4 regions of the Janthinobacterium algoris genome follow, and region 1 is predicted to be linked to each of the others. Evidence: predicted binding sites of a transcription regulator. Region 1 holds the regulator's gene; each other region holds the start of a gene.
What was found. Region 1 encodes FNR, which switches genes on or off when oxygen is low (the NO sensors DNR and NnrR bind a similar motif). Its sites were predicted from a motif close to TTGATNNNNATCAA; they were not measured.
Positions count from the first base shown of each region.

Region 2: the regulator FNR is predicted to act here: its motif matches at 1,966-1,979, upstream of xapA (xanthosine phosphorylase).
Region 3: the regulator FNR is predicted to act here: its motif matches at 1,865-1,878, upstream of ubiU (ubiquinone anaerobic biosynthesis protein UbiU).
Region 4: the regulator FNR is predicted to act here: its motif matches at 1,314-1,327, upstream of ACQ4W7_RS25910 (serine protein kinase).

Region 1 covers NZ_JBNYXZ010000003.1:61,384-64,483, forward strand. The annotation lists gene ccoG (cytochrome c oxidase accessory protein CcoG) at 1-619, shown strand, start outside; gene ACQ4W7_RS05230 (FixH family protein) at 674-1,198, shown strand; gene fnr (fumarate/nitrate reduction transcriptional regulator Fnr) at 1,202-1,960, opposite strand; gene ACQ4W7_RS05240 (response regulator) at 2,200-3,100, shown strand, end outside.
Region 2 covers NZ_JBNYXZ010000019.1:98,648-101,747, forward strand. The annotation lists gene ACQ4W7_RS23815 (phosphopentomutase) at 1-839, opposite strand, end outside; gene xapA (xanthosine phosphorylase) at 957-1,796, opposite strand; gene ACQ4W7_RS23825 (carbohydrate kinase family protein) at 2,163-3,100, shown strand, end outside.
Region 3 covers NZ_JBNYXZ010000015.1:49,515-52,614, reverse strand. The annotation lists gene ACQ4W7_RS20940 (ribonucleoside triphosphate reductase) at 1-1,245, opposite strand, end outside; gene ACQ4W7_RS20935 (hypothetical protein) at 1,364-1,780, opposite strand; gene ubiU (ubiquinone anaerobic biosynthesis protein UbiU) at 1,941-2,978, shown strand.
Region 4 covers NZ_JBNYXZ010000024.1:32,060-35,159, forward strand. The annotation lists gene ACQ4W7_RS25910 (serine protein kinase) at 1-1,118, opposite strand, end outside; gene ACQ4W7_RS25915 (chymotrypsin family serine protease) at 1,384-2,565, shown strand; gene ACQ4W7_RS25920 (hypothetical protein) at 2,749-3,066, shown strand.

The sequences.
Region 1 (3,100 bases):
CGACTGCACCCTGTGCGTGCAGGTGTGTCCGACCGGCATCGATATCCGTAACGGCCTGCAGTATGAATGCATCGGTTGCGCCGCCTGCGTCGATGCCTGCAACAGCGTGATGGACAAAGTCGAGCGGCCACGGGGCTTGATACGCTACAGTACCGACCATGCGATGGAAAACAACTTCAATTCGAAGCAGATACGCCAGCGCGCCATGCGCCCGCGCGTGCTGATCTACACTTCCATCCTGGCTTTGATCATCATCGCCGTGTGTACTTCGCTGGCCTTGCGCACGCCCCTGAAAATGGACGTGATCCGCGACCGCGGTTCGATGGGACGCGAAGTGGAAGACGGCATGATCGAAAACGTCTACCGCCTGCAGATCATGAACACCTCGGAGCAAAGCCAGCATTTTAAAATCAGCGTCTCCGGCTTGCCGGGCCTGACCTTGCTGACGCGCGAAGAAGTGATGTTGCAGCCGACGGAAACGCTGGGCTGGCCGATCCGCCTGCGCGTGCCGCACGGGGTCGGCGAAAAGGGCTCGAACAAGATTGCGATCGAATTGCACTCGCTGGACGACCCATCGCTGCATGTACGTGAAAGCGCGGTATTCATCGTGCCGCGCTAATGTAGGAAGGCCAGTCCCCGCATGGGGACTGGCTGATCAAACAGGAGAAATATCATGTCCGACAGTCTCAAGCTGCAAGCACCCGTTGCACCGTGGTACAAGCATCGCTGGCCTTGGCTGCTGATGATCGGCCCAGGCCTGTCCGTGGTCGTCGGCAGCTTCATGGGCTATATCGCGTTTACGCAGCCCGATGCGCTGGTGGTGGGCGACTATTACAAGCAGGGCAAGGCAATCAACCAGGATTTGAAGCGCGACACGATCGCCAGCAACCTGGCAATGGATACCAGCTTATCCTATGATGTGGCGCACGCGCGCCTCAGTGGTTCCGTGCACAGCTTCGGCAAGGCTTACCAGGGTCCGCTGCAGCTGCATCTGGCGCATGCGACCTTGCCGGAAAAGGATATCAAGCTGCTGGTGCAGCCCGATGCGGCCGGCAACTTCTCGGTAGCGCTGCCGATGCTTGAGCGCAGCCGCTGGCAAGTGCTGGTGGAAAACGATAAACGCGAGTGGCGCCTGTCCGGCATCTGGACCTGGCCCCTGCAGCGCAGCATCGCGCTGCATGCTGACGCAGAGCTGTAAAGCTTACTTGCAGACGTCGGTACCAGCCGTAATGGCTTTCAACTTGGCGGGCTGCAAGATTTCAATTTCTCGATTCGAGACGCGCAGCCAGCCTTCCTTCTTGAACTTCGACAGCAGACGGCTGACGCTCTCGATGGTCAGCCCCAGGTAATTGCCAATTTCCTCGCGCGACATGCGCAACTGAAATTTGCTGGCCGAATAGCCGCGCGCTTCATAGCGTGAGGCCAGGTTGACGATAAAGGCGGCAAAACGCTGCGTCGCCTGCATATTACCCAGCAACAGCATCACGCTTTGCTCGCGCGTGATTTCCTGGCTCATCATGCGGTGGAAATGGCGCAACAGGGTCGGCATATTGCCCAGCAATTGTTCCAGGCTGGAAAACGGTATTTCACAGACTTCGCTGTCTTCCAGCGCCACGGCATTACAGTGGTGGCGGTCGGCGCTGATGGCGTCCATGCCCAGCAGTTCGCCGGCCATCTGGAAACCCGTCACCTGCTCTTCGCCACCCGGATTGATCTGGTACGTCTTGAAGTGCCCCAGGCGGATCGCATACAGGTTCTGGAACGAGTCGCCGATGCGGAACAGCGAGGCGCCGCGCACGATCTTGCGGCGGCGGCCGATGATCTGGTCCAGCCTGTCCATATCGCCCACATCGAGACCCATCGGCAGGCACAATTGATGCATGCTGCAGGTCGAGCATCGCGCACGCAACGCTTCCACGTTCACTATGGGCAAGGTGGGAGTGAGTAGCGCTTCAGTCATGTTAATACCTTTTAGAAAATGCAATAACAAGTTTACTGCATACACGGTTGCCGTGTGCCAATTTCACCGCAATTGCGCTGAATAAACGACGTTCTGACTTTAATTATATGGCAACATCGTCAAAAGCCCATGCGGGGAGGGCAATTTGCGCCGCGCCGCTTGCCAAGCTCGGGTATTGATAGGAAAATTCCTGACAGCATTATCTGCCGCCTGTGCCGCCCGGTACTGAAAAGGAAATCATGAAGCCTCTCGGCATTAAAGCAAAAGTCGCGCTAGCCACCAGCCTGACCTCGATCGCCATGATCGCGCTGGTCACCATGATCCAGGTGCAGCACATGCGCGCCGACTTCACCAAAGTGCTGCTGAGCCAGCAATCAGCCCTGATCACCCGCACCGCTGCCGAGCTCGACGACAAGCTGGGCATGCTGCTGCAGATCGTCGCGCTGACGGCCAGGCAGCAGCCGCCGGAATTGATCGCCCAGCCCGCCCAATTGCGCGAATACTATGCGCGCCGCGCGATGCTGGTGCTGTTCGACGACGTGCTGGTGCTCGATGCGCAAGGCGCCATCGTGGCCGACATGCCGCGGGTCGCGGGACGCGCCGGCATCAACGTCGGCGAGCGCGAATACTTCCAAACCGTCGTGCGCACGCGCCAGCCCATGATCACCGAGCCGATGCTGGGCAAATCAAGCGGCATGCCCATCGTGCAGATGGTGGCGCCCGTGCTCACCGCCGATGGCCAGGTGGCCGGCGTGGTGATTGGCGTGCTGCGCCTGTACAAGGATAACCTGCTGGGACGCCTGCGCTCGGAAAAGATCAGCAAGAGCGGCTATTACTTCATCCTCACGCGCGGCGCCGTGCCGCGCTACGTGCTGCATCCCGACACCAGCCGTTTGCTGCAGCCGCGCCAGCCGAACGCCAACCTGACGACCACGCAGTTGCTGAAGGAAGATGGCGAAGGCAGCATGGTCAGCACCAACAACCGCGGCATCACGGCCGTCAACAGCTTCAAGCGCCTGAAATCCGTGAACTGGCTGCTGGGTGCCTCGCTGCCCGTCGAGGATGCCTTCGAACCCTTCGATGGCGTACTGTACCGGCTGGTACTGTGGAGCATCCTCGCTTCGCTGCTGGCTGCTTTTG
Region 2 (3,100 bases), on a different contig from region 1:
TCGGCCGTCTTCAACAGCGCTTCGAACAGCGCCATGTTGTCGACGCCCTTGACGACGCGCGAGATGCCTTGAGCAGCGAAAATGTCGCTGATCTTGCCCAGGCCGACGACTTCGCCACCGGCATCCTTGACGTGATCGAGCAGGGTCTTGCTTGGCGGCGCGACGGCATAGTCGTGGCGATTGCTGGTGCGCGTGTAGTTGCCATTGCTGCCGGTGAACGGGCGTGCGATGACGCGACCGATGTTGTACGGTTCGACCAGCTTGAAGGCCATTTCGCACACCTGGTACAGGCGCTCGAGGCCGAACGATTCTTCGTGCGCGGCGATCTGCATCACCGAGTCGCCCGACGTATAAATAATCAGCTTGCCGGTGGCGACGTGTTCATCGCCATGCTTGTTGATGATGTCCGTGCCCGAAGCATGGCAGTCGCCGAGGAAGCCGGGCACGCCCGACATGGCTTTTAGTTTGTCGGTCAAGTCGGCGGGGAACGACGGCGTGGTGCGGGGAAAATATCCCCAGTCGAATTCCACGGGCACGCCGGCGATTTCCCAATGGCCGCTCTGTGTATCCTTGCCGGTGGAGCGCTCGCGCGCCGCGCCGTAGGCGCCGGTGAAACCGTCGCGCTGGTCGAAGCCCGTGGCCCATTCGCCGCTGGCCAGGTGCGCCGCGGCGCCCAGTCCCAGGCGTTCCATGTTCGGGAGTTTCAAGGTCTTGCCGCTTTTGGCGACAGTGCTGGCAATGTGGCCAAAGGTATTGGCACCTGCGTCGCCATACTTGGCGGCGTCTGGCGTCGCGCCAAGGCCGAAGGAATCAAGCAGGAGGATAAATGCGCGTGACATGATAAGGCTCGCTTTATGGAATGATGCGGGATGATGCGGATAGTGTAGGCCGGATTTCCCCGGCCTGCCGCGCGGCAGCGCCGGTGGCCGGCGCGCCGCTACTGCGTAAAAAAGTGCTTAAGCTTGCGGTTTTTCAGCAACCTTGGCCAGGAAAGCCAGGATCAGCTTGACCAGGTCTTTCGCGCCGATGGCCGCGTATTTCAGGGTTTGTTCGTGCGACAGGGCGAATGGCGACATGCCTTCGGCCAGGTTGGTGATGACGGACACGCCCACCACTTTCAGGTCGCAATGACGGGCCGAGACCACTTCCGGCACCACGGACATGCCAACCGTGTCGGCGCCCAGGCGGGCCATCATGCGGATTTCCGCAGCGGTTTCGAAGTTCGGGCCAGGGTAGGCGACGAACACGCCTTCGTGCAGGGTGATGCCGCTGGCGGCCGCCGTGTCCTTGACTTGCTGGCGCAGTTCGGCGTCATAGGCGTTGGCCATGCTGAAGAAGCGCGGACCGAAGCGGTCGTCGTTCGGGCCGACCATCGGCGTGCCTGGCAGCAGGTTGATATGGTCGCTGATGGCCACCAGGCTGCCGGCGTCCACTTCAGGGCGCAGGGAACCGGCGGCGTTGGTGACGAACAGCATTTCGCAGCCCAGCAGTTTCAGGGTGCGGATGGCGCTCGTCATCACGCCCATGCCATAGCCTTCATAGAAGTGGCCACGGCCCTTCATGCAGACGACGGCGACGCCCGACAGGTTGCCGACCACCAGTTCGCCGGCATGGCCGTGCACGGTGCTGATCGGGAAACCCGGCAATTCGTCAAAGCTGATGCTGACGGCGTCCGTCATCTGCTCGGCCAATACACCCAGGCCGGAGCCGAGGATCATCGCCACGCGCGGCTTGAAATTTTCTGGGGCGCGGGCACGGATGATTTCGGCGGCGTGGAAAGGGGTGTTATTAGACATGGTTATCCTCTGTTTGACTGATGATGATGGTTGCTTCCCCGGTAAGGGACTGCGGCCCAGGTATCGGGTATGTATGGTGTTACAGGTATATCGAAATGCGTATTGCCTCTATTTGCCGCCACTATGCATCAAACGGAATATGTATGGCAAATACCATTTTTCTTGCCCATTTATATAATTCAAATATAAATGGCCGATATTATAGTCGAGACAAGCCCAGGTTCGCCATGCCCGGGAAATGCATGCATACAAGCTCCATACGACCACTTTTGGCGCATGCCTGACACGAATCTCACACACGCTTGACACAACAAAGACAAATGTTTACAGTTTAAGACAAATGTTTAACCCTTCGACGAAAACCCAGTGAACGATACCAATAAAAAAGACCAGCTGTACACGCTGATCCGCAACAACCCCTTCATCTCGCAGCAAGACCTGGCGAGCGAGCTGGGCTTGTCGCGCTCGGCCGTCGCCGGCCATATCGCTGGACTCATACGCGAGCGGCGCCTGCTGGGACGCGCTTACGTGCTGCCCGACAGCCGCCCCGTGCTGTGCATCGGTGCCGCCAACCTCGACCGCAAGATGCGCACTCTGGCGACCCTGCAGATGGGCACCTCGAATCCCGTGCGCTCGGAAGAAGTGTTTGGCGGTGTAGGCCGCAACATCGCGGAAAACCTGGCCCGCCTGTCGATCCCGGTCGCCCTGCTGACGGCGCTGGGCGACGACGCTGCCGGCCACGCCCTGCAGACGCATGCGGAAGACGCGGGTATCGATATGCGCGGCAGCTTACATCTGAGCAACACCAGCAGCGGCACTTACACGGCCGTGCTCGACGAACATGGCGAAATGCTGCTGGCGATGGCCAACATGCAACTCTACGAACAGCTGACCCCAACCTTTTTGCATAGCCGCCAGCCGCAGCGCGCCGCCGCCGCTCTCACCGTCTGCGACCTGAACCTGGGCCACGACAGCGTGCAAACACTGCTGGCCGACGCGCGCCAGGACGCGGCCCACGCAACGCCGCTCGTCATCGTCGCCGTCTCGCAGCCAAAGATGGCGCACCTGCCGCAAGACCTGACGGGCTTGCACCTGCTGATCTTGAACCGGGGCGAACTGGAAACGCGCGTGGCGCGCGCCTTGCCGACGGCGTTTGAGGTGCGCGCCGCCTGCCGCGAAGTGCAGCGCCAGGGCGCGCGCCAGGTGATCGTCACCTGCGGCGGCGAAGGCGTGTACTTTACGGATGGCGACAGCCCGGACGCGCCTATTGTCCACCTGGCCGCGCGCGAAGTGGACGCCGTCGA
Region 3 (3,100 bases), on a different contig from region 1:
CGCCAGCGCATGGCCTTCGGCGGACGTGATGTCGTAAGCGTCGCCGCTGAAATTGCGGATCATTTCGTTGATGCCGTTCACCCCCAGGGTGGAAAAGTGATTGCGCAGGGTGCCCAGGTAGCGTTTCGTGTAAGGGAACAAGCCTTGCTGCATCAGTTCTTCGATGGTGCGGCGCTTGATTTCCAGACTGACTTTCCCCAGTTCCAGCAGGCGGTCCAGGTCGGCCAGCAGTGCCGCTTCGTCGCCGCGCCACAGGTGGCCCAGGCGCGCGCAGTTGATGGTGACCACGCCCAGGGAGCCCGTCTGCTCGGCGGAACCGAACAGGCCATTGCCTCGTTTCAGCAGTTCGCGCAAGTCCAGTTGCAAGCGGCAGCACATGGAGCGGATCATGTTCGGCTTGAGTTCCGAATTGATGAAATTCTGGAAGTAGGGCAGGCCGTAGCGGGCCGTCATCTCGAACAGGCGTTCCGCATTTTCGCTATGCCAGTCGAAATCCTCGGTGATATTGTAGGTGGGGATGGGGAAGGTGAAGACGCGGCCCTTGGCGTCGCCCGCCATCATGATCTCGATATATGCGCGGTTGATCATGTCCATCTCCGCCTGCAGCTCGCCATAGCTGAAGTCCATCTCCTGGCCGGCGATGACGGGAATCTGCTCGCGCAGGTCGTCCGGGCAGACCCAGTCAAAAGTGAGGTTGGTGAACGGCGTCTGCGTGCCCCAGCGCGATGGCACGTTGAGGTTGAAGATCAGCTCCTGCATGTACTGGCGCACGTCTTCGTAGCGCAGGCTGTCCTTGCGGATGTAGGGTGCCATGTAGGTGTCGAAGGAGCTGAACGCCTGCGCGCCGGCCCACTCGTTTTGCAGGGTGCCGAGGAAATTGACGATCTGGCCGATGGCGCTCGACATGTGTTTCGGCGGGCCCGATTCGATCTTGCCCGGCACGCCATTCAAGCCTTCATGCAGCAGGGTACGCAGCGACCAGCCGGCGCAATAGCCGGCCAGCATGTCGAGGTCGTGGATGTGCAGCGCCGCTTCGCGGTGTGCCGCGCCCACTTCCGGCGGATACACCTGGTCCAGCCAGTAATTGGCGATGACCTTGCCCGACACATTGAGGATCAGGCCACCCAGGGAATACCCCTGGTTGGCGTTGGCGTTGACGCGCCAGTCGCGCCGTTCCAGGTATTCATTGATGGACGCGGCAACATCGACCTGGCCGCGTGTGGGGGGAACTGCATTCGTCGTCATGAAACCTCCAATAAACACAACATGCGGTGTTTTTATGAAGGTTATCTACTAAATGTAGTGCCGTCAAAGGGGGCGTGCAAGCGATTCGCGTATCCTTGATCCAGGTGAAAAATACACCTCAGCCGGTTTTATTCCAGCGCGTTTCGCGCAGGATCAGCCAGCTCGCGCAAAAGAACGCGGCGCCACAGGCGGCGATGCTGGCGACGGAGGCGGGCAGTACGTGGGTCCAGATTTCCAGCGGCGAATAGGTGCTCCAGCTGGCCACGCGCGCATCGAAGGTGGCGTAGTTCGCCAGCAGCCAGTAGATGGCCAGCAGGCCCGTGCAGATGGCGGCCTGACGCAGCAGCGGCAATTGGCGGCGCGCGAACACGGCCAGCAGGAACAGCAGCAGTACGCCCGGATAGGCGCCCAGCACTTCCGGCGACAGCATGGAGATGGTCCCTGCGTTATCGCCATCGGTCGGGCCGGCCCACTGCACTTGCAGCGCGGTGAGGAACAGGGTCAGAAGGAAAATCAGCAGCGGTTTGCGGGTCATGGTGGGCATTTAAACAGGAGGAAAGACAGGCATTTTACAGCCAGGTCAAGCAAGTTGAAGGTGCGCCAGCCATGCATGCATTCCTTCACCTGCGTCAACGACTGGGCATATGGGCGGGGCTATAGTCTGCAGCCTGAGCCGATACAGGACTGTGAATATCATGATGCTTGAATCAACTACCGCCACCCGCGTGGCCGGACCGCTGGAACTGGTCTGCCCCGCCGGCAGCCTGCCTGCCCTGAAAGCGGCCGTCGACAATGGCGCCGATACCGTTTACCTGGGCTTTCGAGACGCCACCAATGCGCGCAATTTCGCCGGCCTCAATTTTGACGAGAAGGCTATCGCCGAGGGCGTGCGCTATGCCCACCAATACGGACGCAAGGTGCTGCTGGCGCTGAATACCTATCCGCAGCCGCACAACTGGGCCGTGTGGCGCAGCGCCATCGACCGTGCCGCCGCGGCGGGCATCGACGCCATGATCGTTGCCGATCCGGGCCTGATGGCCTACGCGGCGCAGCACCAGCCGCAGCTGCGCCTGCACCTGTCCGTGCAGGGCTCGGCCACGAATTATGAAGCGATCAACTTCTATCACGAGCACTTCGGCATCGCCCGCGCCGTGCTGCCGCGCGTGCTGTCGATGGCGCAGGTGGAGCAACTGATCAGCAAGACGGAGGTGGAGATTGAAGTGTTCGGCTTCGGCAGCCTGTGCGTGATGGTAGAAGGGCGGTGCGCGCTGTCGTCGTATGCGACGGGCGAGGCGCCGAATACGCACGGCGTGTGCTCGCCGGCCAAGGCCGTGCGCTGGCTGGAAACGCCGAACGGTCTGGAGTCGCGCCTGAACGGCGTGCTGATCGACCGCTACGCGCCCGGTGAAAACGCCAGCTATCCCACCCTGTGCAAGGGGCGTTTCGAAGTCAATGACGAAGAGTATTACGCTATCGAGGAGCCGGCCAGCCTGAATACCTTGGCGCTGCTGCCGCAACTGATCGCCATGGGCGTGCGTGCCGTGAAAATCGAAGGCCGCCAGCGCAGTCCCGCCTACGTGGCGCAGGTCACGCGCGTGTGGCGCGAAGCGATCGATGCCTGCCGCGAAGGCAAACCGCGCTACGCCGTCAAGCCGGGCTGGATGGCGGCCATGGACAAGCTGGCCGAGGGCCAGCAGCACACACTCGGCGCCTACCATCGCTCCTGGAAATAGCAAAACCTACTGCGCGTCCCGGGGCGCGGCCTGCGATGCTCACCGTGCTTGAGCACGGCTGCGCTTCTCGGCCTCGCCGCGAGCCGCTCGCTACGGTTTTGTCACTTAAACATACTGGAAAA
Region 4 (3,100 bases), on a different contig from region 1:
GGCGCGGCAGCCAGGATCAGCTTGCGGTAGATGCGTGCTTCTTCGCGGTAATTGAGCGTATACGGCACTTGTACGATGACCATGCGGTCGAGCAGCGCCTCGTTCTCGCTTTCTTGCAGGAATTTGCGAAATTCGGCCAGATTCGTGTGCGCGAGGATGGTTTCATCGAGGTAAATCAAGGGAAAACGTGAGACCTTGACATTTTTTTCCTGCGTTAACGTCAGCAGCAGGTACAGGAATTCACGCTTGACCTTGAGGATCTCAATCATTTCCAGCATGCCGCGGCTGGCCGCATACACGGCGCCGGACCACGACCACGCGCGCGGATCGCCTTCATCACCGTACTGCGCCACTTTCGACAGGTCGACGGAACCCACAAGATCGGCCAGGTCGGCCGTGGTAGGGTCGTGCGGCGCATACGTGCCGATGCCGCAGCGGCCCGCCTCGGACAGGTGGATGCGCTCGACGGGCATGCGCAGGAAGTCGCCCGCGTACTGTTCTTCCAGGCGGGCGCGGCAATGAGGGCACAGTTCGCCATGCAGCTCGGCATCATAGCTGGCGCGAAAGTCGGCGCGCATGCTGTGCGGCACCAGGTGCAGCGGCGATTCGTGCACGGGACAGCCGGCGATGCCGTACAGCGCGCCTTCGCTGCTGTGGCTGTATTCCTCCAGCCCACGCTTGAGCAGGATCACCAGGGTCGATTTGCCGCCCGATGGCGGGCCCAGCAACAGCAACATGCGCCGGCCCACCTCGGAGCCAGCGGCGGCCGCCTTGAAGTAGGCGGCGACCCGGTCGATCGCCTCGTCGATGCCGAACAGCTCGTCGTCGAACAGGCGGCAGCGGAAGCGTCCGCTGTCATCGGTCCGGCCGTTCCCGCGCATCATGTCCCACAGGTACTGGTGCGCGCTGCGCGTCAGCAGGGCCGCGCGGCCGGGCAGGATTTGTTCGATGAAGTCGGCAAAACTGCCGCGCCAGGGGCTGATGCGGTGTTTTTCCGCCCAGGCCGCCATGCCGTGCATAAAACCGGCATGCTGGCCCGCGGCGCTACCGGCGTCTCTCGTGTTGTCGCCCGCTGACGCCGCTGCCGCAGGCGCGTCGTCGTCGGATTGGCGTGTCATACCAGGGCTCGTCATTGTTTCCCCATCCATACCGTTGCTGGCGTTGCTAACCTTGCTGCCGTGGAACAGGCCTAGTTCCAGCCTGTTGGCCCAGTATACGGCGGCGCCTCTGCCCGCACGCCTGATCTCGCTCAACCTTGACGAGGGAACTATTTTTGCCCCCGTTGGCGCAGGGCGGCCACGCACCTGCGCAGTTCAATCCAGATCAATACCGGCCGGCGCGGCCCGTCCACACTGGTGGTTCGCAACGACCCACGAGGAGAACATGATGATAGGCAACGAGAACGGTTTCAGCGCCCCACCGGGCAGCAGCGGCAGGGGACAAAGCGCGGATGATGAAGAGGCCATCGGCCAATTTTCCGTCCCCGGCGAAGACGACACTACGATCGAGAGCGCATCCGTCTCGGACGTGCCCGATGCCTTGAGCGGCGTCAGCATGGAATTGCTGGAAATCAAGCGCAGCATCGAAGACGGCATGCGCCAGTCCATTTCCCAGGCGGGCGGCGTGCGCGCCGCCGATGCCTTCAGCGACGGCGGCAATATCCAGGGCGTGTCCATCGGCCTGGGCGAGGGCGCCAGCGACAGCTCGTCTGGCGAGCCGGGCTTGCCAGCGCTGACCCTGTATGTGGCCGAACCCACTTCCGTCGACCGCGCCAAGGCCGCCATCGTGGGGGCCATGGGCGTGCGCGCCGTGGCCAGCGACAGGGTGCCCGTCAACATCGTCGTTACGGGCGTGATCGACGCGCAGCCGCACCGTTTCCGCCTGCGTCCGGCGCCGGGCGGCGTCTCGGTCGGACATTTCCGCATCACGGCCGGCACCATCGGCTGCCTGGCCGTGGGACGCAGCGCACCGCGCAACGGCCGCTTGATGATTCTTAGCAATAATCACGTGCTGGCCAATTCCAACGGCGGCGTGTTCAACGACTGCATCGTGCAGCCGGGCCCCATCGACGGTGGCCGCTGCCCGCAAGACCAGGTGGCCGTGCTCGAGCGTTTTGTGCCCATCAATTTCAGCGGCGGCGTCAATTTTGTCGATTGCGCCACTGGCTGGGCCTGGCCAGACCGCGTGCGTCCCGAACTCGTCTACCTGAGCGGCGGCGTGCCGGCCTATTTCCGCATCAGCAATGCGCTGGTGGCGCCCGCGCTGGGCATGATGGTCGGCAAATCCGGACGCACGACGCAATTGACGCAGGGCCGCATCACGGGGCTGGGCGCCACCATCAACGTCAATTATGGCGGCGGCAGGATCGCGCTGTTCCAGGACCAGATCGCCATTACGGGCGTCAGCGGGGCATTCAGCGCGGGCGGCGACTCCGGCTCATCCATCTGGACCTGGAACCAGCAGCGCAATCCCGTCGGTCTGCTGTTTGCCGGCGGCGGCAATATCACCTTTGCCAACCAGATGCGGCGCGTGGTGGTGGCGCTCGACATCAATTTGTACACCTGAGTGCTGACGTAGCCAACGGCCGCAGAAAACGGCGCGGCGGCGTGATGCTTCCTTGCACTGCGCCGCCTTTTGCACGATGATGATAGGGTCAGGCGTGGCTGCCATGCATGGCTTGGCGGGCAAGAGGCGCTGCCGTGTCTCCTTGTTCCACGCGTGCCATGGGCAGCATCAGGAGGATGTGTCATGTCAAATAGTAAATTTGTATCAGCGCCATACGCCGTCTTCGAGGATGCGGCCATGCCGTATTTGCCAGACGAGACCGTTGGCTACGCTCATGCCGCACCGCCGCCTGGCCGGCTGGAAGCGGCAAAGCGGCGCAACGAGCGGGCCCTGATGGCGATCGATGGGGTCGAAGGCGTCAGCCTGGGGCAGACTGCCATCGGCGGGGAAGCCCTCGTCGTGTATCTGCGCGATGCGTCCGTCAAGCGGCGCGTGCCGTCGCAGGTCGATGGCTATCCGGTGGAAACGAGCATCACGGGCCAGATCGATATCCAGCGCTGATAGGCAAGCGGGCCTGGCGCCCAGTCCTGCCTGC